DNA from 3 places in the Cupriavidus sp. 05N40 genome. Region 3 is predicted to be linked to each of the others. Evidence: riboswitches for the same ligand, from Rfam matches in the RefSeq annotation. Region 3 holds a riboswitch; each other region holds the start of a gene.
What was found. A riboswitch is a leader RNA that binds a small molecule or an ion and turns the genes downstream of it on or off. The one in region 3 is predicted to bind glycine.
Positions count from the first base shown of each region.

Region 1 (9,249 bases), on a different contig from region 3:
TCAGGCCGATGATGTAGGTGAAGTCCTTGCGCGGGTCGTACACCGTCTTCTGCAGGTGCGGCATGCGGAAGATATTGGCCGCCACCAGCGCCAGCGTGTAGCCGTCCGGCGCGGCGGTCTGGCTCATCACCGTGGCCGCCAGCGTGGCGCCGGCGCCAGGCTTGTTGATGGGCACGATGCTTTGCTTGAGCTCCTTGCCGGCGGCATTGAGCAGGGCGCGCATCGGCGCGTCGGTGGGGCCGCCCGGCGGGAACGGGATCCAGAACTCGATCGGCCTGGCCGGATAAGGGCCAGCGGCCAGCGCCGGGGCAGACACGGATACGGACACGGCCGCCGTCAATGCCGCCAGCGCCAACATACCCCCCAGGCCACCCAGGCGCCGCGCCAGGCTACGCCAGGCCGGGCGGGGCAGGGCGCCCGCCTTTGTTTTGTCTTGCATGGTTGTCTCCTTTGTTCTTGTGTGCGTGTCGCAGGCGCTTGGCTCCTGTCGCGCCAAGGCTAGCCGGCCGGCACTCCCGCCCACAATTGCCGGAACGCCCAAACCGATTGGCAGAAACGCTCATGCCCGCGCGGCTGCCCGCCGGGCCGGTGTCATTTCCTGCCAATCGCGTTGAGCGGTTCCGCAATTGGCGTGGGCGCGCTGCGGCGCTTAAATGTGCGGAGACCTGCAGACCATCACGCCGATCCGCGCTGGCCCGCGCCCGCGGGCGCAGGCGCAGGCCAGCGCCGCCCCGCACCGCTGGCGCATGCGCCACGGGGCGAGGCAGCCGCCACCCAGCACAAGGAGACAATACCCATGCACCTGACCGCCGGACTACACCGCTCCCTGCAACGCCACCCCGACAAGATCGCCCTGGTAGACGGGCAGACCCGCCTGACCTTCCGCCAGCTGGCCGCGCGCGTGGCGCGGCTGGCCGGCGCGCTGCAATCCCTGGGCGTGGCGCGCGGCGACCGCGTGGCCGTGCTCGCGCCCAACGGCGCGGCGTACGTGGAAACGGAGCTGGCGGTCTGGTGGGCCGGCGCCGTGCTGCACCCCGTCAACACCCGCTGGAGCCAGGCCGAGATGGCCTTCGCCCTGCACGACTGCGGCGTGCGCGTGCTGCTGGCGGGCGAACCCTTCGCCGCGCTGGCCGGCGCGCTGCGCCGCCAGGTGCCGGGCCTGCAGGCCATCGTCCATGTCGGCCCGCAGCCGGCGCCCGCCGGCATGCTGGACTACGCCGCGCTGATCACCGACGCCCAGCCGGTGGCAGACGCCCGCGCCGCCACGGCGGACCTGGCTGCCATCCTCTACACCGGCGGCACCACCGGCTTCCCCAAGGGCGTGATGCTCTCCCACGGCAACCTGTGGGCCTCGTGCATCGGCCGCATGGCGGACGTGCCCAACCCGCCCGACTTTGTCTCCCTGCTGGTGGCGCCGCTGTTTCACGTGGCCGGCCTGGGCCGCCTGGTGGGCCAGCTGGTGGTGGGCGGCACCTGCGTCATGCTGCCGGGCTTCCAGCCCGACACCGTGCTGCGCACCATCGCGCAGGAAGGCATCTCAGACATGGTGCTGGTGCCCAGCATGATCCAGATGCTGGTAGATGCGTCAGGCTTTGCCGGGTACGACCTCACCAGCCTGCGCCGCATTGTCTGGGGCGCCGCGCCCATCGCGCTGCCGCTGCTGGAGCGCGCCATGGCCGCGCTGCCCGGCGTGGAATTTCTCCACGCCTACGGCATGACGGAGACAGCCGCCTCGGTGTCCGCCCACCACATCGGCAGCACCCCGCAGGCGCGCGAAGGCGGCCGCCTGCGCTCTGCCGGCCGCGCCGGCTACGCGGCCGAGCTGCGCATCGCCGGCCCCGACGGGCGCGAGGTGCCCACCGGCAGCATGGGCGAGATCCTGGCGCGCGGCCCCGCGGTGATGATGGGCTACTGGAACCGCCCCGAAGAAACCGCGCAGGCCCTGCGCAACGGCTGGCTGCACACCGGCGACAGCGGCTACATGGACGACGAGGGCTACCTCTACGTGGTGGACCGCATCAAGGACATGATCATCTCCGGCGGCGAGAACGTGTACCCCGCCGAGGTAGAGGAAACGCTGGGCCGCCACCCGGCCGTGGCCACCAGCGCCGTCATCGGCATCCCCGACGAGAAATGGGGCGAGGCCGTGCACGCCGTGGTGCTGCTGCGCGAGGGCGCGCAATCCACCGCGGATGAGCTGCGCGCGCACTGCCGCACCTGGCTGGGCGCGTACAAATGCCCCAAGAGCTTCGCGTTCCGCAGCAGCCTGCCGTTGTCGGCGGCGGGGAAGGTGCTCAAGAGTGAGTTGAGGAAGGAGTTTGGGGATGGGGTTTGAGTGTTTTCCGCCCCGCCTCCCGGCGCAGCACGGCGCCTTTGCCACAGACCCGCTGCTGCCAGGAGCCCGGAATCGAACGGAGCGCATGCCAATACGACGGTAAATTGGGGTACCAGGAGGCAATCGGCCAGATTGCTGGCGGACATGCTTCAGACTGGCAGGATCGAGACGTCTTCGAAGTCTCCATAAGAAAAGGGCCCGGCTGGTATGCCGGGCCCGCACTTCTTTACTTCGTCACCTCAGGGGTTCGCCGATCTGGCTGCGCGCCATGTAGATAGCGGCGCGCAGGGGCCGTCCGACACATATCGCATCGCCGTACAGCTCGAAGTGCATGGCAAAGGCGGCGCCCGATGCCTGCATGATGAACTCGCGGTGGGAAGCACCATCGAGATGACGGGGCCATTCAACAGCTTTCCACTTCACGCCATGGCGTCGTCCCGCGTCAGTGTCGTGGCCGGTGGTATTGGCGTAACACCTTTAGTCTCGATGGCCCACGCACTCAGAGCGCAAGGCATCCCGTTTGAATTGCACCGCATGCACGCCGCAGTTCTCATGACCGAGGAACGGACTATTACCGCCCCCGTGATTCCCATCCGCTGATCGCACGGCACCTTCCCTTCAGAGAGAAGAGAGAACCACATGGGAGAAGCAGAGCATTGCCGCCAGAGATGGCCGGTGCTAACGATGCCGCGTGCGAATCCGGTGCTGGCCATCAACTTGCACCAACTTGTCCCCGGTCGCATTCGTATAGTGTTCTAGAGGCAGGTCGTCAGGAGTTTGGTCACACGATTAGTGCTAATTGCATCACATCGCATCGCATCACCCGGGATGGCCTCGCATGCGCGGGTCAGGCGATCAGACAAGAGGTCCACCAAAAAGAACCAAAGACCATGGAACCCTCAAACCACGGAAGTATGCTTGGCACGCTGCGCCTTGCAAGGCTGGCGAATCGCAGGCCCCGCCTGTGGCTCGGGGTGTTCGCGCTGCTCGCTGGCTGTGGGTCTATCGGCCCCACGACCATCGTTGCGGACCGCTTCGACTACAGCGCGGCGATCGCGGACTCCTGGAAGCAGCAAACGCTGCTGAACATCGTCAAGCTTCGCTACATGGACCTGCCGGTCTTTGTAGACGTGGCGTCGGTTGTCAGTGGTTACTCGTTGCAGACTGGTGTGTCTATGAACAGCACTGTCTCCTCGGCCAACACCGTACAGGGCAATTTCGTTTCCGCCGGGGTACAAGGGGTATATACGGACCGGCCTACCATTACCTACACGCCAGCGACCGGGCAACGGTTTGTGCAGGGGCTGATGGTGCCGATCGAGCCCAGAAACATCTTCTTCATGCTTCAGAGCGGCTATGCCGCAGATTTCCTGCTGAGCATGACCGTGGAGTCGCTCAATGGCGTGCGCAATCGTTCGACGGTTGCAGGGGCGATGCGCGAGGCGGATCCCGCGTTTCTGCGAGCCATCGCATTGCTGCGCGACGTGCAGGGCGCCGGCGCGTTCGGGATGCGTGTTGAGGATAGCAAGAGCAAAGGTTCAACCGCCGTCGTGCTTTTCCGGCGTGACGGCGTGACTCCCGACATCGAGGAAAAAATGACCGAGATCCGCCGCCTGCTCAGAATGCCACTGACCAGGCAGGAGTTCATCCTCCGGTATTCCCCAGCCCGCGGCGCGGACGACGAACTTGCGGTGAACAGCCGCTCGATGCTGCAAATCATGAGCGCCTTTTCCAGCTACCTGGACGTTCCGGAGGAACACATCAGAGACCACAGTGCGCTGCCTGCGGTTGCGCCGGGCACAACTGAGAGGCAACAAGGCGCCCTAAGGATTCACAGTGGCAAGGAAAGGCCCGCCGAGCCATATGCTGCGGTACGGTACCGTGGCTACTGGTTCTGGGTTGAGCAAGGCGACCTGACAACGAAACGCGCCCTTGCGGCCATCATGTTGTTCTTCACGCTGGCGGATACCGGCAGTAAGGAGTCGCAGCCGTTGATCACCATCCCAGCCCAGTAGCGCGGCTCCCCAGCACGGGGCCGCCAGTCGACGTAGGCGCAGTAAAGGAGCCCCCGGCGCCGACATGCGAAGCTCGCTCCTGCCCGGAGCGAGATACCTGACTTGCCTTGCTGTCCGACTGCCTCCTACCCAACGGGATAGCTCTCGGCGATGGTCGTGCCGATCGTTGCCGCTGTTGCAGCAGACAACGTCCATCCAAGATGGCCATGGCCGGTGTTGTAGAACACCCGTGGCGCCCTGCCTTTTGACACGCGCGGCATCATGTCCGGCATCATCGGGCGAAGCCCCGCCCAGGGGACTACGCGGGAGGTATTGATTCGGAAGTTGCGACGCGTCCATGACACGAGCGGCTCGATGCGGTCGGCTCGGATGTCTCGGTTTTGTCCATTGAATTCGGCGGTACCTGCCACGCGGAACCTGTCCTTGCCAAGTCTGCTCGTCACGATCTTTGCGCTTTCGTCGAGCAGGCTGACCCACGGCCCGTTCGCCACGCTGTCGGCATCGTCCAGGTGCACGGTAATGGAGTATCCCTTGACCGGATAGACATTGATCCTGTCGCCCAGCATGCCGGCAATATGCCGGCTGCCCACACCGGCACAAACCACCAGCGCATCGCCGGCGATCTCGTACGCGGCACCGGCGTGGACCGATGGCGACGCCACACCGTCCACCGCCTGCAGGCCGATACGCACGCCGCTGGCGGATAGGTCGATGCTTCGCACGTCCCAGCCCTGCAGGAAGCGCACGCCGCGGCGCTCGCAAGCGAGCGCCAGGCCGCGCGTGAACTTATGGATATCCCCGGTTGAATCGGATGGCGTGAAGTACCCGCCAAAGTATTGGCCTTGCAACGTCGGCTCGATCGCCCGGATCTCCTGCGGCGACACCGCAAAGCGCTCCAGTCCGCCTGCCACGAGTAGCGCGTTCGTCCTGCCCGCGGCCTCGAAAGCCGCTTTGTCATGATAGAAGTGCAGGATGCCGCGGCGCTCCAGATCGAACTGGATATTCTCCTGCTCGGCCATGGCAAAGAGATGCTGGCGGGCGGCAATCGCCAACTTCGTCGTTTCGATGGTGTTCTCCCGATAACGCGCGATGTTCGACACAAACTCCCCCATCCACGAGTATTTGTGCCACGACGGCTTCGGGTTCACCAGCAGCGGCGCGTTGCGTTTCAGCATCCATTTCAGCCCTTTTAGTATCGTTCCCGCGCTGTTCCAGACTTCCGCGTTACACGCGGAGAGCTGGCCGCCATTGGCGAACGACGTCTCCATGGCGGGATAAAGATGGCGGTCGACGACAGTCACCTCGTATCCGAGTTTCGATAGCGTGTAGGCGGTGGTGACGCCGGTAATGCCGGCGCCTATGACTATGATTTGAGACATGGCAGGGTCCTCTGTCAGGCAAAGCGATGGCCGAATCCTCGGCTTCCTACCCCATCTGTCCCGGTACCTGAGAGCTTTGGCAGCGGCCGGTGACCGGTGCCGTCCCCTTCGGTGGGCATTCCTTGCAATGCCACTCTCCAGATTCTTGAATCGACGCCACAGTCCTTTTGCCTGAGAGTTTCCGGGGTGGTTGCTCCGTCGGCGCCGGGGATGGCACGTACCATCCCCGGTCTCTCCTGCGTCGTCTTGCAGCCGCTTAGTGGCCGCTTAGCGGCCGATTTGCGGCCGGGCTGCCCGGGATCACAGCCGATGCGTCAAGCTGCGCCCCTTGCTTGCTTAGTCCGGTAACGCACCGCCCGAAGGCGTACGGCTGGCCAGGATGGCAATCAGCGACACCACCGCAGCCCCGACCAGGTACCAGGCTGGTGCAAGCTTATTGCCCGTGGCGCTGATCAGCCAGGTCGCGACCAGGGGGGCGGTGCCGCCGAACAAGGCGTTCGCGCTGTTAAAGCACAGTGCAAAGCCGCTATATCGCACGCGGGTCGGAAAACTCTCCGACAGGAAGCACGGCAGCGTGCCGTCGTTGATGGTGAGGAAGGCGCCCAGTGCCACCTGAATCAGCAAGATGCCGACGATGCTGGCGCTCGACAGCGAATGGAACAGCGGCACCGTGAAGAGCGCGAACAGGATGCAGGCGGAAACCAGCATCGTCTTCCGCCCGAACCGGTCGGAAAGCAGGCCCATCACGAAAATCATCACGACATAGCTGGCCAGCGATACGGTAGAGACCAGGAAGGACACCGAGTCGCTCATGCCGAGTTCCTTTGACAGGTACACAGGCATATAGCTGAGCAACAAGTAAAAGCCGACGGCGTTCAGGCAGGTCACGCCGAAGCCGACCAGCATGGTACGGCGATGCGAGGTGAGCAACTCGCGCAGCGGCGCCTGCGGTGCGTGATTGGCGTGCTCCATCGCGACGAACTTCGGCGTATCTTCTAGTTGAAGCCGGATGTAACGGCCAACCAGCCCAAAAGGGGCGGCCAGCAGGAACGGCACGCGCCAGCCCCATTCGAGCAACTGTCCGGAGGTCAGCACCGTATGCAGCCCGGCGACGAACAGCGACGCGAACAGCAGGCCGGCGGCTTCCGCGGCAGGGATGACACTGGTGTAGAGCCCGCGCTTGCGGTTCGGTGCATATTCGGCAAGAAAGGCCGAGGCGCCGGCGTATTCGCCTGAAGCCGAGAAGCCCTGGACCAGCCGGATGACAAGCAGCAGTACCGGCGCCCACAAGCCCACCTGCCCGTAAGTCGGCAGGAAGGCGATCAGGAAGGTCGAGCAGGACATGATCATGATCGACAGCGACAGCGTATTGCGCCGGCCGAACTTGTCGCCGAAATGCCCCCAGATCACCCCTCCGATCGGACGCACGACGAAGGACAGCGCGAATACGGCATAGGTAGCCATCAGGCTGGTGGTCGGGTCGCTCTTGGGAAAGAACACTACCGCAATGACGGTTGCAAGAAAGCCGTAGGCGGCGTAGTCGAACCACTCGATAAAGGTGCCGATAAAGCCTGCCGCGGTAGCGCGGCGCAGTACCTGCCTGGTGTCGGCATCCACGGCGCTGCTGCGGGCCTGGCTCGCCGGGTATCCCGGGCGATTGCCACCTGGTAGCACCTCCGCGCCGCGCAAGGATTTCGTGTTACTCATACTCTGTCTCCGGATTATTTTGTCCTGGTCGCGCTACGTCTATCCAGGCATGGGCTTTTGCCGCATGCAACCGGCGACCAGTCTTGTGGTGTGTCTTGTTGTGTGTCTTGTGGATCTGCTCTGTGGGTAATAAGGGGTGTTGAACTCCTTATGCAGGGTAAGAAGGCGCAGCGATACAGCGGATCGCCGATCCATCGACAAGAAAACGAAATCCCGATGCCACGGCTATGTCGCGCCCGCCGACGAGGCATGCCAGCGAACTGGCGCTACCTGTCCTGCGGCAATGGCACCAGGGCGCTGTTGCGGTAGGTGTAGATGGTGATCGGCGAATCCCGCAGGTCGCGGTTGGGGTCGAAGCGGTATCGGCCGGCCACGCCCTCCATATCGATACCCGCCAGCGCTGCCCGGTACTGCGCCGACTCGACCGAGTTGGCTGTCTTCATCGCCTGGGCTACCAACCTGAGGCCGTCATAGATAGACGCGCTGTAAGTGAGCGGATCGGTGTTGTAGCGCTTCCTGTAGTCGCTCTTGAACTGGCGCCCCGGGCCGGTGTTCTCGAGCACGGGACCGCCCTGCGGGCAGTACACATGCTCGTCCACGGCATCGCCCCCCAGCCTGGCCAGTTCGATATTGCACATCGCATCGCCACCGAGCAGATAGGCGTCGGCCATGGCGAGCCGCTTCATCTGGCTGCGCAGGGGTCCGGCCTGCGAGTAGTAGCCACCATAGAAGATGCCGTCCACCTTCATGCCGCGTATTCGGGTCAGAATCGGGACGAAGTCTACGGCCTTGTCCGAGGTGTATTCGCGGGCGACGATCTCGATGCCTTGCGCCCTGGCTGCCTTGACGAACTCGTCCGCCACACCCTGGCCGTAGGCGGTCCGGTCGTCGATGACCGCGAAACGCCTGGCGCGCAGTTTGACCGAAGCAAACTCGCCCATGCGCTTGCCAAGCTGGCTGTCATTGGCCGAGATCCGGAAGACATAGGTGTACCCGGACTGGGTGACTGCCGGGTTCGAAGCCACCGTTGCCATCACTACCCCGGCCTGGTCCAGCAGGCGGGAGATCGGGATGGCGACGCCCGAGTTGAACGGCCCGAACACCACCTTCACGTCCCCGTCCACCAGGCGCTGGGCAACCGACATGCCGGTGCGCGGATCTGCGGCGTCGTCCTCGGAGACCAGGCTAAAACGCACGGCTTTGCCGTTGACGACAAGGCCTTGCGCATTCAGTTGATCGATGGCCATGCGCAGGCCGTTTTCATTGTCCTTGCCAATGGCGGCCTGCGGGCCGGACAGTGGCCCCGTCAGGCCGACCTTGACGACCTGCTGCTCCGCAGCCATGACGAAGGACGGCAACGGGCACGCCAGCACGCCGGCGGCCAGGCCTGCCCAGAAACGAGATTGACGAAACATTGCGGCTCCCCTTTTTTGCCAGGTCGCGCGACGCCGCTGAATGGCGCGCTGCATGGCCATGTAAAGACGACGGCATGCCTGATGACGACGCGGCCCCTTTTGCGTTCAGCGCTCAGCGCGCAGCGGCGCGCTTGAGCTTGCGCTGGTGCATCACCCGGCCGATCGTGTTGAGCAAAAGCTGCGCGGCAAGGATGGCGGTGGATCCCGTATGGTCATAGTCGGGAGCGACTTCTACCAGGTCGATCCCCACCACGTCGCCCTGCTCGGCCAGGCCAGCGAACAATTCCAGACCCTCGTAGTAAGTCAGCCCGCCATGGCTCGGGGTACCTGTGCCAGGCGCGATGGAGACGTCGAACCCGTCGATGTCGATGGTCAGGTAATAGCGTACGCCCTTCGGG
Region 1 is NZ_JBFTND010000187.1:4,611-13,859, reverse strand. Features, by position in the region: gene AC1DO7_RS31860 (tripartite tricarboxylate transporter substrate binding protein) at 1-439, opposite strand, end outside; gene AC1DO7_RS31855 (acyl-CoA synthetase) at 797-2,335, shown strand; gene AC1DO7_RS31850 (ferredoxin reductase domain-containing protein) at 2,543-2,935, shown strand; gene AC1DO7_RS31845 (hypothetical protein) at 3,226-4,350, shown strand; gene AC1DO7_RS31840 (D-amino acid dehydrogenase) at 4,476-5,729, opposite strand; glycine riboswitch at 5,879-5,978, opposite strand; gene AC1DO7_RS31835 (MFS transporter) at 6,066-7,436, opposite strand; gene AC1DO7_RS31830 (branched-chain amino acid ABC transporter substrate-binding protein) at 7,703-8,851, opposite strand; gene speB (agmatinase) at 8,964-9,249, opposite strand, start outside.
Region 1: it holds a riboswitch for glycine, as region 3 does, so the genes downstream of both, AC1DO7_RS31840 (D-amino acid dehydrogenase) here and gcvT (glycine cleavage system aminomethyltransferase GcvT) in region 3, are expected to answer to the same signal.

Region 2 (5,665 bases), on a different contig from region 3:
AGTACTTCCATGCCAGGCAGGCCTCGGCCGGCTTCCGCGAGCGACTGCTGCGGCAAAGCAGATTGTCGGCGCTGGTGACCAGCCTTTCCGCCTGGGGAAACCAGACCGGTCAGGCGAGCCGGGCGATTGCAGCCATCAGCGCTGTGGAAGGCGTTATGCGGGATGTCATGCAATCCGGCGACGAGCCCTGCCTGCAAGCACGCATAGCCTGCGTCCAGAAGGAAATCGCCGAGCTTGAACAGGCAAGGGAACACCTGCATTCGCTCGCGCGCCTATGGCATCGGCAAGTCTATTCAACAGTACTGGGGCGTGCCGCGAAAGCAATGGAACGTCTGGACGGCACCGCCGAGGCTCCGGAGGTGCAGGCGTTCTTCACCTCCACGCTTGACCAGATGAAGGAGGACTTGAGCAAGCTTTGGTGCGAAATGGAGCGACAGCTGCACGAAATCCTTGGCGGCGCGGGGAAGCAACTCGAGAATCGCACAACGCAGGCGCTCCACATGCCGTGGTCCGGCGGCAGCTTCGCGCCAGGCACACCCGGCTCACTGGATGCCATCCGCATCCCAGCTAGCCCGGCATTGCGTCTGACGCGGCTTGTCAATAGCGCAACCGGGCCAATAGCAGGCGGACTGGAAGCCGCTTCGATAAGCACAAAGGCACTCGGCAATCTCCTCTACGAAATTGCCGGGTCCACCGGGATAAGGCTGGTCAGGACGGAGGCTCTCCGTCGAGCTGGCCTCATCACAAGAGCATCGGGAAGACTAGCGGCATTCAGCCCGTTGCTAGCAACCATCCTCGACCTCTATCTGCATTTTCGGGAAGAGAAAATCGAGGATGCCAAACGGCGCTACGTTACGGACCTGCGCCGCTCGCTTCGCGCTGCATTCAGACAGCACGCCGAAGCATCGGCGCTAGGCACCAGCAATGCCATCGAGAGGTTCGGAAACACGGCTCTGGACAACATCGCGGCAAATCTGACTGGTCAACTGAAGGATATGCTGGAACGCCAGGCCATCAGTATCGGGCTTGGCAAGCAGTCGGAAGAGGTAGCCGACCGCTGCAAAGCACTGAAGCAGCAATTGCATGATGCACTCAACGGTGCCACGCCGCGGATACCAGGCACTGCACCTTGAACCCTATTGCCATATTGGTCCGCCACCTGTAAAAGCCTGCGCTACTCGTGCCCTGCTCCCGAGCTCGCCGGCTCCAAAAATTGGCCGGCCAGACTGCTACAGAACCTTGCTACAGCGCGCGGCCCGGCGGCGGGGCGCCGCCGGGCCGCCATACTGCCCTTGCAGTCTCTCTGCAACGCGTGCTATGTTGCGGCTTCCAGGAGAACGAGACACCTCCGCCGTATCAGGTGGGTGTCTCTACCGAAGGCGTACCCCTGAAACGCTCAGGTGCAAAAGACTGGAAACCGAACAAACTGGAGAGCGCCGGACCGCACACCGACCAGGTAAGCGGCACGCGGCCGCCGAAGGGGCAAGCCGGTACCCGTGGTGGGTGCGGCGAATCTCTCAGGCAAAAGGACAGTGGGGGCAGGCAGGCCAGATGGCTTGCCTGCCCCTTTTTGCTATCCGGAGCCTGAGAAATGAAAGTCATCGTGATGGGAGCCGGCGTGATCGGCGTTGCGTCTGCGTGGTACCTGGCCCGTGCCGGGCACGAGGTCGTGGTGCTGGAGCGCAATGCGGGCGCGGCCCGGGAAACCAGTTTTGGCAACGGCGGGCAGATCTCGGTCAGCCATGCCGAGCCTTGGGCCAACCCGGCCGCGCCGCTGAAGATGCTGCGCTGGCTCGGGCGCGAGGATGCTCCGCTGCTGTTCCGCCTGCGCGCAGATCCGGCGCAGTGGTCGTGGGGACTCAAGTTCCTGCGCGAGTGCACGGCCAGTCGCTCCACCCACAACATGATCCAGCTGCTCAACCTGGGCACCTATAGCCGCGCCAGCCTGCAGGCGCTGCGCGCCGAGACCGGCATCGAGTACGACCACCTCACGCGCGGCATCCTGCATTTCTATACCAGCCAGAAGGAATTCGACGCGGCCGTCGAGCCGGCGCGCATCATGCGCGAGCTGGGCTGCGAGCGCCGCGTGATCGGGCCGGACGAAGTGGTGCGGCTGGAGCCGGCGCTGGCGAATATCGCGCCGCGTCTGGCGGGCGCCACCTATACCAGCGAGGATGAATCGGGCGATGTGCACCGCTTCACCACCGCGCTGGCCGCGCGCTGCGAAGCGCTGGGCGTGCGCTTTCGCTATGGCGTGCGGGTGCAGCGCCTGCATGCCGAGGGCGGCAGCATGCACGGGGTGGAGATTGCCGACGAGACTGGCGGCTACCAGATCGAGAGCGCGGACGCCTACGTGCTGGCGCTGGGCAGCTTCAGCCCGATGCTGGCGCGCCCGCTCGGGGTCAAGCTCGACATCTATCCGGCCAAGGGCTATTCGGTGACGCTGCCGGTGCTCGACAGCGAGCGCGCGCCCAGCGTGAGCCTGACCGACGACGAGTACAAGCTGGTGTTCTCGCGCTTTGGCGACCGCCTGCGCGTGGCCGGCACAGCCGAACTCAACGGCTATGCGATGGATCTGAACCCGGTGCGCTGCGAGGCCATCGTGCGGCGCACGCTGGAAGTGTTCCCGGGCATGAGCCGACCGGAGCTGGCGAAATTCTGGACCGGGCTGCGCCCTGCCACGCCGGGCAACGTACCTTATATCGGCGCCAGCGCCATCGGCGGGCTCTACCTGAACACCGGCCACGGCACGCTTGGCTGGACGCACGGCTGCGGCTCGGGCCGTGCGATCGCGGACATCGTCAGCGGCCGCGTGCCGGAGGTGGATTTCGCCTTTACGGGCGCGCTGCCCGCCGGTGGCACGACGCGGCCGGCGACGCTGGCGTCCGCGCAGCGGGCCGTCCACTAGCCCCCGGCCCCGGKGGCGCCGGCCGGCGCCACCGCGCGTGGCTAGACGTCGATGGCCGTGTCCGACTTGACCTTGCGGCGCAGCTCGAACTTCTGGATCTTGCCCGTCGAAGTCTTGGGCAAGGGCCCGAAATACACGGCCTTGGGCACCTTGAAGCCAGCCAGCAAGGTGCGGCAATGCGCGATCAGTTCCTCGGCCGTGGCGCTGGCGCCGTCTTTCAGCTCGACGAAGGCGCAGGGCGTTTCGCCCCACTTGGCATCCGGCTGCGCCACCACCGCCGCGGCCAGCACGGCCGCATGGCGGTAGAGCGCGTCTTCCACCTCGACGCTGGAGATGTTCTCGCCGCCGGAGATGATGATGTCCTTGCTGCGGTCCTTGATCTTGACGTAGCCGTCCGCCGTGCGCACGCCCAGGTCGCCGGTGTGGAACCATCCGCCGGCGAAGGCTTCGCGCGTGGCCTTCTCGTTCTTGAGATAGCCCTTCATGCAGATATTGCCGCGGAACATGATCTCGCCGATCTCCTCGCCGTCGGCGGCCACTGGCTGCATCGAATCCGGATCGAGCACCGCCACCCCGGCCTGCAAGTGGTAGCGCACGCCCTGGCGGGCCTTGCGGGTGGCGCGGTCTTCCTGCGACAGCGCGGCCCAGTCGTCCTGCTCCGCGCACACCGCGGCCGGGCCATAGGTCTCGGTCAGGCCGTAGACGTGGGTCAGCTCGAAACCCATTTCTTCCATCTGCGCCAGCACCGCCGCGGGCGGCGGCGCACCGGCCACCATGCCGCGCACCGGGCCGCGCAGGCCTTCGCGCCAGGCCGGCGGCGCGTTGACCAGCGCGGTGTGGACGATGGGCGCGGCACAGTAATGGGTCACGCCTTCGTCGCGCATCAGGTCGAACACCAGCTTGGGCTCGAACTTGCGCAGGCACACATTGATGCCGGCGCGCGCGGCGATGGTCCAGGCAAAGCACCACCCGTTGCAGTGGAACATGGGCAACGTCCACAGGTAGACCGCGTGCTTGGGCAGGTCCCACTCGAGGATGTTGGACACGGCATTGATGGCTGCGCCGCGATGGTGGTAGACCACGCCCTTGGGGTCGCCGGTGGTGCCCGAGGTATAGTTCAGGGCGATGGCGTCCCACTCGTCGGCGGGCCATTGCCAGGCGTAGTCGGGATCGCCCGAGGCCAGCAGGGTTTCGTAGTCGGTCTCGCCAAAGCGCGGCGCGTCCTGCGGGCCCAGCGCATCTGCCACCGCCACCACCTTCAGGCCGGGGATTTCGTTGCCGATCTGGCGCGCGAGCTCGGCGAACTCGGTATCGGCCAGCAGCACCTTGGCCTCGCCATGACGCAGCATGAAAACCAGGTTGGCGGCGTCGAGCCGGATGTTCAGCGCATTGAGCACCGCCCCCGCCATCGGCACGCCGAAGTGCGCTTCCACCATGGCCGGCGTGTTGGGCAACAGGACCGCCACCGTATCGCCCCGGCCGATGCCGAGGCCCGCCAGCGCGCTGGCCAGGCGCCGCGCACGAGCGTAGGTCTCGCGCCAGGTCTGGCGCAGCGGGCCATGCACGATGGCCAGGCGCTCGCCATAGACTTCGGCGGCGCGCGCCAGGTAATCGATGGGCGTGAGGGGAACGTGGTTGGCCGGGTTCTTGCCCAGGCCGGTGTCGAAATCGCTTGGCATTGCTTGGTCTCCGCTTGCGCCTGGCGCTGCGGGCGCCGCCGGTCGCTGTTACTTTTTGCAGGGCAAGGCTATCATCCCACACGACAAAGCTTTGTCGTCCGGATGACAGTGCCCCGCCGGGGCGCGCTCTCCGGGTTGAATCCAGATCAATGTCCAGCCATCCACCCGCGTCCTCCCAGCCCGGCCTTCCCGCACCACCCCCCGCTGCCACGCCTGCGTCGCCGGCTGCCTTGCTGTCCAGGCACGAGTGGTACGCCTCGCTCGCGCCGGCCCACCAGGCGCTGGCCGCACGGCAGGTGGTGGTCCAGGACTTCGCCGCGGGCGCCTTCGTGGCGCGCCGGGGCGAGCCGTCGCGCTACTGGATCGGGGTCGAGAACGGACTCATCAAGCTCGCCGTGTATACGCCGGACGGGCGCGGCTGCACCTTCTCCGGCGTGCCGGCCGGCGGCTGGTGCGGCGAAGGCAGCGTCATCAAGCGCGAGGCCCGCCGCTACGACGTGATCGCCATCCGCGACTCGCGCATCGCGCTGGTGCCCGATACGGTGTTCCACACCCTGCTGGCGGAGAGCCTGCCCTTCTCCAGCTTCGTGGTGCGCCAGCTCAACGAACGCATGGGGCAGTTCATCGCAACCGTGCAGAACGACCGGCTGCTGGGTGCGGATGCGCGCGTGGCGCAGGCCATCGCGCAGCTGTTCCATGCTGCGCTCTACCCGCGCACAAGCGCGGTACTGGAGCTTTCCCAGGAAGAAATCGGCCTGCTCACGGGGCTCTCGCGCCAGCGCGTCAACCAGGCATTGCGCCGGCTGGCGGCCGAAGGCATGGTCGATCTTTCCTACCAGAGCATCCGCGTGACCGACCTCGAACGGCTGCGCCACGTCGGGCTGTCGGAGCTGTAGCGCAGGCAATGGCCGGCACGATGATGGTCCGGCGTGCCGCGACACCGTACAATGCCTCTTTTCCCAAGCGGCGCGATACCCGCGCGCCGGTTGCGCCCCCTGAGCTTCGCATGGCCCTTGTCAGCAGCACCGAGCTGCGCTTGTCCCATCTGCGCTTTCCCTTTGCCGTGCACGTGGACGCC
Region 2 is NZ_JBFTND010000186.1:383-6,047, forward strand. Features, by position in the region: partial or broken gene AC1DO7_RS31735 (GTPase domain-containing protein) at 1-1,133, shown strand, start outside; glycine riboswitch at 1,417-1,543, shown strand; gene AC1DO7_RS31740 (D-amino acid dehydrogenase) at 1,592-2,908, shown strand; gene AC1DO7_RS31745 (acyl-CoA synthetase) at 2,950-4,587, opposite strand; gene AC1DO7_RS31750 (Crp/Fnr family transcriptional regulator) at 4,737-5,483, shown strand; gene AC1DO7_RS31755 (AraC family transcriptional regulator) at 5,594-5,665, shown strand, end outside.
Region 2: it holds a riboswitch for glycine, as region 3 does, so the genes downstream of both, AC1DO7_RS31740 (D-amino acid dehydrogenase) here and gcvT (glycine cleavage system aminomethyltransferase GcvT) in region 3, are expected to answer to the same signal.

Region 3 (7,890 bases):
CACGAACATCGAGTCATGGCGGGCCAGCCAGCCCGCGCGCTCAGCCTTCGACGGTGCCGGTGAAGACATAGCCCTCGCCTCGAACGGTGCGGATCAGCGCCGGGTCGCGCGGATCGTCGCGCAGTTTCTGGCGCAGGCGCGAGACCAGCAGGTCGATGCTGCGGTCGAATACGTCCAGGTCGCGGCCGCGCGCCTGGTTGATCAGCAGCTCGCGGTCCAGCACCCGGTTGGGATGCTCGATAAATGCCAGCAGCAGGCGGAATTCCGCGTTGGAAAGCGGCACCACCGTTTCCTCGCCGTCCACCAGCTGGCGCAGCGTGGTGTTCAGCCGCCAGTTGCCGAAGCGCACTTCGTGGCCGCCCACCGCCGCCGGGCGCTTCGGGCCGGCGCCGCCGCCGCCGCGCGTGCGTCGCAGCACGGTGTGGATGCGCGCCACCAGTTCGCGCATCTCGAAGGGCTTGGTGACGTAGTCGTCCGCGCCCACCTCGAGGCCGACCACGCGGTCCGCCAGTTCGGTGCGCGCGGTCAGCATGATGACCGGCAGGTCGCCGCGCTCGCGGATCTCGCGGCACAGCGCCAGCCCGTTCTCGCCGGGCAGGGAAAGGTCGAGCACCACGAGGTCGTAGTCGCGCGCGGCCAGCGCGGCGCGCATGGCGGTGCCGCCCTCGGCGCCATCGGCTTCGATGCCGAAGGTGGCGAGATATTCGGCCAGCATGGCGCGGATCTGCGGGTCGTCGTCGACGACCAGCAGGTGCAGGGGCGAGGCGGGAGAAAGGTCCATCGGGATATCGGTATGGCAGGTGGCAGCCGTTGGCTGCGTGGTTTGCGGCGCGCCGGACGGCGGCCGACGCGGGATGCGCGCCGAGGCAGGCGGCGCATTGCCTGCGCCAGGCGAACACTCTACCAGCACGGCGGGGCGTCCTGATGGACACGGTGTGGCGGCTTTGTATCAGTTCCGATACGAAACGCCGGGCCCGGCGGCCAGCGTGTACGCCAATGCTTCGCCATGCTGACCAAGCGCTCAAGCAGATGCCGGCGCGTCTTTTTAAGATGACATGTCGGCAACCCGCCGCTTGTTTGGGCCTGCGCACGCTATGCTGGATGACAGCGGCATGAGGCCGGGGCCAGCGCGCCGGGTTGCTCCTTTCCCATGACGACTCTGGAAACTGCCATGAATCAGACACAAGGATCGCTGCCCCGCCCGCTGCCCCGCCCGCGCGCCTTTGTCGCGCTGGCCCTGCTTTGCGGCGCCTGCGCCACGGCGCTGCCTGCCTACGCACTGCCGGCCGGCGCACCCGAGCGGCCGGTGCCGCCTTCGCTGCGCGAAGACTTGGCGCTGACGCCGGCCCAGACTACCCTTTGGCATGCCGCGCGCGCCGCGCAACGCGAGGCCCGGGCGCACGCGCTGGAGCTGCGCGCCCGCTTTATCCGCGAAGGCGGCGAGATCGGCCCGATGGACCCCATGGACCTGATGGACCCGACCGACCCGACGGACCCGATGGACGAGCCAGGCACGGAGACGCCGCTGCGCGAGCGGGCGGCGCGCGAAGACCGCTTGCGCGATGCGCTGGAGCACGACCGGCGCATCGCGCGCGACCGGAGGATTGCGTTCGAAGACAGCCTGGACGCGGCCCAGCGCAGTCGCCTGCGTGCCCTGGCCGGCACGCCACGCTGGGCAGGGCCGCCGCCGGGAGCGCCAATGGGGGCCTTCCCAGGCCACGCGCATGGCCCGGCGCCCATGCCCTGCGCCATTGCCGGGCCCGGTCCGGCAGGCGTACCCGGTGCTGCGGCACCCTATCGACAGGAAGCCAAAGATGCACGATGAAGCACTCATGCCTGACGATGGCCGGCGCCGCTTTCTGGGCGGCGTACTAGGCACCGGCCTGCTTGGGCTGGCCGGCGAGACCGGCGCGGCCCCGGCCGCCCCGCCACTGCTTTGCCTGCTGACGCCCGAACTGATGGAAGGCCCCTTCTATATAGACCAGGCCCTGGTGCGCAGCGATATCCGCGACCACCGGCCCGGGATTCCGATGCGGCTGCGCCTGCTCGTGGTGGACAGCACGCGCAACTGCGCGCGGGTACCGGGCGCGGTGGCCAGCATCTGGCATTGCGATGCCGGCGGCGAGTACAGCGGATACGACCAGGCCAGCCTCCAGCCGCCCGGTGGGCCGCATGATGGCAATGGTCCTCCGCACGGTGGCGCCGCGGCGCCGGCGGAGCCGGGCGGCATGCATGTCGTGCCCGACAACAAGCTGCGTTTCCTGCGCGGCGTGCAGACCACCAGGGCCGACGGCAGCGCCCAGTTCCTCACCATCTACCCAGGCTGGTACGCGCCGCGCGCGGTGCATATCCACCTGAAGATCCATCTTGGCGAACAGCACGTCCTGACCACCCAGATGTTCTTCGACGACCGGGTCAGCCGGCTGGTGCACATGGGCCATCCGGCCTACCGCGCGCGCGGCGCCTCGCCGGTGTCGACGCGGCAGGACCCGATCGCCGGCGCGCATCCCGGCATCGTGCAGGTCCACCGGTCGGGCGATGCGACCCTGTTGCTGGAAGGCGAATTCGTGGTGGGGATCGCGCGGGCCTGATGCCGGCGGGGCAGAAAAGAACGCCCCCTGGCGCGCGAGCGCGGGGGCGTCGAAACAGGGAAGAAGTCGGGCATGCCGCCCGGCCACGCTCACTCCGAAGGGACGAAGCGGCGCGGCACCCGGACCAGTAAGGCAGTCCGGGCAATCGTGATGTTAGAAGGCCGGCCCGCTGCGATCTTGTCCCGCTTGTAGGCCAATGTATCGACTTTGTACAAAGCCGGCGCGCGTGCCGTGCGTGCGGCTCAGGACGCGGCGGTCTTGCCCGGCGTGCCGAGCAGTGCCTTGAGGCCGGCCAGGCGGTCCTTGGGGCTCATGGCGGGCGTGGCGTCCGCCGGCGCGGGCGCTTCCTCGAGCTTCATCTCGCCGATAAAGCGCGAAGGTTCGCAGGAGTAGGTGTCGCGCGCGCGCTTGCGCTTCTTGCACCAGCTGATGTGCAGGCTGCGCTGGGCGCGCGTGATGCCGACGTACATCAGGCGGCGCTCTTCCTCGATCTTCTCGTCGCCGAGGTCTTCGTCCTCGCGGCAATGCGGCAGGATGCCCTCTTCCACGCCGACCAGGAACACGTGCGGGTACTCCAGCCCCTTGGAGGCGTGCAGCGTGGACAGGCGCACCGCGTCGGGATCTTCCTCGCGGCCTTCGAGCATGCTCATCAGCGCCACGGTCTGGGTCAGCTCCAGCAGGTTCTTGCCTTCGTCGCCGAAGCCGTCGGCGGTGTCGAAGCCGGTGGCCTCGCCGCCCTCGGCGGCCTCGGGCTTGGTGCCCTTGCGCTTGAGCCAGTCGARGAATTCGAGCGTGTTGGTCCAGCGCGACTGGGCCTGGCGCTCGTCGAACGTGTCGTACAGGTAGGCCTCGTAGTGGATGCCTTCCATCATGTCGTCGAGCACTTCGGTGGCGGGATCGCTGGCGGCGCGGCCGGCCAGGCGCACCATGGCTTCGCAGAACACGCGCAGCGGCTCGAGCTGGCGCGGCTGCAGCTTGCCTTCGATGCCGCCCATCATGGCCGCTTCGAACAGCGAGACCTTGGCCTGCCCGGCGAAGGTGCCCAGCACTTCCAGCGTGGCGTTGCCGACGCCGCGGCGCGGCGTGGTGATGGCGCGGATGAAGGCGGGATCATCGTCCGGATTGGCGATCAGGCGCAGGTAGGCGCAGATGTCCTTGATCTCGGCCTTGTCGAAGAAGCTCTGGCCGCCCGACAGCACATAGGGAATGCGCTCGCGCCGCAGGATCTGCTCGAACAGGCGCGCCTGGTGGTTGCCGCGGTAGAGGATGGCGTAGTCACGGAACTGCGCGCGCCGCTCGAACTTGTGCGCCGAGAGCCGGAACACCACCGACTCGGCTTCGTGCTCCTCGTCGTTCATCGGGTTGATGGCGATGGGGTCGCCCATGCCGTGCTCGCTCCACAGCTTCTTGTCGAACAGCTTCGGATTGTTGGAGATGACGGCGTTGGCGGCCTCCAGGATGCGCACGGTGGAGCGGTAGTTCTGCTCCAGCTTGACCACCTTGAGATCGGGGAAGTCGGTCTGCAGCAGGCGCAGGTTGTCCAGCGTGGCGCCGCGCCAGCCGTAGATGGCCTGGTCGTCGTCGCCCACCGCGGTGAAGGCCGGCGCGCGCAGGTGCGAGCCGCCGGCCAGCAGCTTGAGCAGCTGGTACTGGCAGGCGTTGGTGTCCTGGTATTCATCGACCAGGAAGTAGCGCAGGCGGTTCTGCCACTTCATGCGCACCGCTTCGTCGCGCGCGAACAGCTCGGCCGGCAGGCGGATCAGGTCGTCGAAATCCACCGCCTGGTAGGCGTTGAGCGTGGCCACGTAGTTGCGGTAGACCAGCGCGGCCTGGTGGTCGTCGGCGCTCTCGGCGGTGGCGATGGCGGTCTCTGGATCGACCATGCCGTTCTTCCACAGCGAGATGGTGCTCTGCACGCTGCGGATCAGCTTCTTGTCGGTGGTGGCGAGCTGCTCCTGCACCAGGCCGAAGCAGTCGTCCGAGTCCATGATGGAAAAGCGCGGCTTCAGCCCCACGTGCTCGGCCTCGGCGCGCAGGATCTGCACGCCGAGCGAGTGGAAGGTGCTGACCGTCATCTGCTTGAGCGGAATGCGGCGGCCCTCGCGCGTGGTCTTGCCTTCCATCAGCTTGGCGATACGCTCCTGCATCTCCTTGGCGGCCTTGTTGGTGAAGGTCACCGCGGCGATATGCTTGGGCTCGAACCCCTTGTCCTCGATCAGGTGCGCGATCTTCTGCGTGATCACCCGCGTCTTGCCCGAACCGGCGCCGGCCAGCACCAGGCAGGGGCCGTCGAGATAGCGGACGGCTTCGGATTGGGCGGGATTGAGTCCGTGGGTCATGCGTTTGGCGTGGTGGCGGAAGCGGATGGCGAAATGGCTGGCGAAGACGACGCGGCCAGGGCTGCCTGTGAAGACTGCGGCACCGGGGTGATGTCCCCGCAAGCGACAGCAGCCGCAGATGTTAACACGCCGGGTTGCCGGCCCCGGGGTGCCGGTGCCGTGCCGCGCGCCACGCGTTGACAAGCCACCGGGGCTGCCTGTAGAGTCGCGCCATCCGGCCGGGAGAGCGCGCAGATCTTGCGCCGCCGAAGGGGTATCACCCGAAAACTCTCAGGCACCATGGACTGGTCGGATCGGCTTGCAATATGCACACGATGCACGCCGTACTCTGGAGAGCGGCACCCGCCACGCGCGCAAGCGACGGCGAGCGTGCCCACCGAAGGGGCGCGCAGGGCACAGGTCCACCGGACCGCCTTGTAATCTCTCAGGTATCGAGGACAGAGGGGTCATCCGYCGCGGCGGATCTGGCAGCGCCATGGCGCGCCGGGTCTGGCGGCGGATGACCCTTTTTTCGTTTTCGAACCGAGATTTCCGCCTTCCCCCGAGGACTACATGACGCTCCAGGCCACGCCCCTCAATGCCATCCACCGCGCACTCGGCGCCCGCATGGTCGACTTCGGCGGCTGGGACATGCCGGTCAACTACGGCTCCCAGATCGAAGAACACAATGCCGTGCGCACCGACGCCGGCATGTTCGACGTCTCCCACATGTGCGTGGTCGACCTGGCCGGCGCCAATGTGCGCGCCTTCCTGCGCGGCCTGCTGGCCAACAATGTGGACAAGCTGCAGACGCCGGGCAAGGCACTTTATTCCTGCATGCTCGACGAGAGCGGCGGSGTCATCGACGACCTGATCGTCTACTTCTTCGCCGAGGACCGCTTCCGCCTGGTAGTCAATGCCAGCACCGCGACCGGCGATATCGAATGGATCACCGCGCGCAACGCCGCCACCGGCAGCGGCGTCACCATCACCCCGCGCCGCGGCGACAACGCCCCCGCGGGCGCCGCGCCGCTGGCCATCGTCGCCGTGCAGGGCCCGAACGCCCGCGCCAAGGTGTGGAGCGCCTTCCCCTCCACCCAGCCCAGCGAAGCCCTCAAGCCCTTCAACGCCATCGTGGTGCAGGATCCCGCCCTGGGCGAAGTCATGGTGGCGCGCACCGGCTACACCGGCGAGGATGGTTTCGAACTGGTGGTGCCGGCCGCGAACGTGGCCGGCCTGTGGGAGAAGCTGGTCGCTGCCGGCGTGCGCCCGGCCGGCCTCGGCGCGCGCGACACGCTGCGCCTGGAAGCCGGCATGAACCTGTACGGCCAGGACATGGATATCCACACCTCGCCGCTCAACGCCGGCCTGGCCTGGACCGTGGACCTGCAGAGCGAGCGCGACTTCACCGGCAAGGCGGCGCTCGTCGCCGGCGGCCAGACCCAGCAGTTTGTCGGCCTGATCCTGCGTGAAAAAGGCGGCGTGCTGCGGGCGCACCAGAAGGTGATCACCACTGCCGGCGACGGCGAGATCACCAGCGGCACCTTCAGCCCTTCGCTGTCCCTGTCCATCGCATTTGCCCGCCTGCCGCGCGACGTTGCCCTCGGCGCCGAGGTGCAGGTCGAGATCCGCGACCGCAAACTCGCCGCGACTGTGGTTAAACTGCCGTTTGTGCGCAATGGCAAGGCACTCGTGAGCTGAACGCTCGCACCGGTCACAGCGCGCCCGCCGGCGACGGATTGCCTCCGCCCGGCGGGCGCTGAAAAAACAAATTGAATCTGGAGAATCCCATGAATTTCCCCGCCGACCTGAAATACACCGAGTCCCATGAATGGGTGCGCGTCGAAGCCGACGGCACGCTGACCATCGGCATCACCGACCACGCGCAGGACGCGCTGGGCGACATCGTGTTCCTGGAGCTGCCGGAAGTGGGCAAGTCGGTCGGCGCAGGCGACGCGCTGGCGGTGGTGGAATCGGTCAAGGCCGCTTCCGACATCTACGCGCCGGTGGCCGGCGAAGTGATCGCCGTCAACGAAGCCGCCGTCGCCGCGCCGGAAAGCGTCAATGCCGACGCCTTCGATGCGTGGCTGTTCAAGCTCAAGCCGGCCAACAGCGACGACGTCAACGGCCTGATGTCGGTGGACGCCTACAAGGCCAACGTCGGCGCCTGACGCGACACCCTGCCGCTCCCGCGAGGCTTGCCTGCCACGGGAGCGGCGACTGAAGACTGATGCACGGCGGCGCGGCTGACCACCCGCCGCCCTGCGCCCAACGAGGTTCTTGCCATGAACGCCCCCCTGCCCATGAACGCAGCCAAAGGTGCCCGGCCCACGCTGGCCGAACTGGAGGCGCGCGACGCCTTTGCTTCCCGTCATATCGGCCCCGATGCCGCCGAGCAGCAACACATGCTCAAGGTACTCGGCTACGACAGCCGTGCCGCGCTGATCGACGCCGTCATTCCCGCCGCCATCCGCCGCCGCGACGGCATGCCGCTGGGCGAGTTCACCGAGCCGCTCACCGAGGAAGGCGCCCTGGCCAGGCTGCGCGGCCTGGCCAGCAAGAACCTGGTGCTCAAGAGCTTTATCGGCCAGGGCTACTACAACACGCTGACGCCCGGCGTCATCCTGCGCAATATCTTCGAGAACCCGGCCTGGTACACCGCCTACACGCCGTACCAGCCTGAAATCTCGCAAGGCCGCCTGGAAGCCATGCTGAACTTCCAGCAGATGGTCACCGACCTGACCGGCCTGGATATCGCCAACGCCTCGATGCTCGACGAAGGCACCGCCGCGGCCGAGGCCATGACGCTGCTGCAGCGGGTCAACAAGCACGCTTCCAACACCTTCTACGTGGCCGACGACGTGCTGCCGCAGACGCTGGAAGTGGTACGCACGCGCGCGCTGCCGCTGGGCATCGAAGTCAAGGTCGGCCCCGCGGCCGACGCTGCCGGCGCCCATGCCTTTGGCGTGCTGCTGCAGTAC
Region 3 is NZ_JBFTND010000017.1:31,447-39,336, forward strand. Features, by position in the region: gene AC1DO7_RS06515 (ATP-binding protein) at 1-69, opposite strand, end outside; gene AC1DO7_RS06520 (response regulator) at 41-781, opposite strand; gene AC1DO7_RS06525 (hypothetical protein) at 1,172-1,825, shown strand; gene AC1DO7_RS06530 (peptidase associated/transthyretin-like domain-containing protein) at 1,815-2,591, shown strand; gene AC1DO7_RS06535 (UvrD-helicase domain-containing protein) at 2,834-4,930, opposite strand; glycine riboswitch at 5,140-5,227, shown strand; glycine riboswitch at 5,249-5,381, shown strand; gene gcvT (glycine cleavage system aminomethyltransferase GcvT) at 5,483-6,610, shown strand; gene gcvH (glycine cleavage system protein GcvH) at 6,700-7,080, shown strand; gene gcvP (aminomethyl-transferring glycine dehydrogenase) at 7,195-7,890, shown strand, end outside.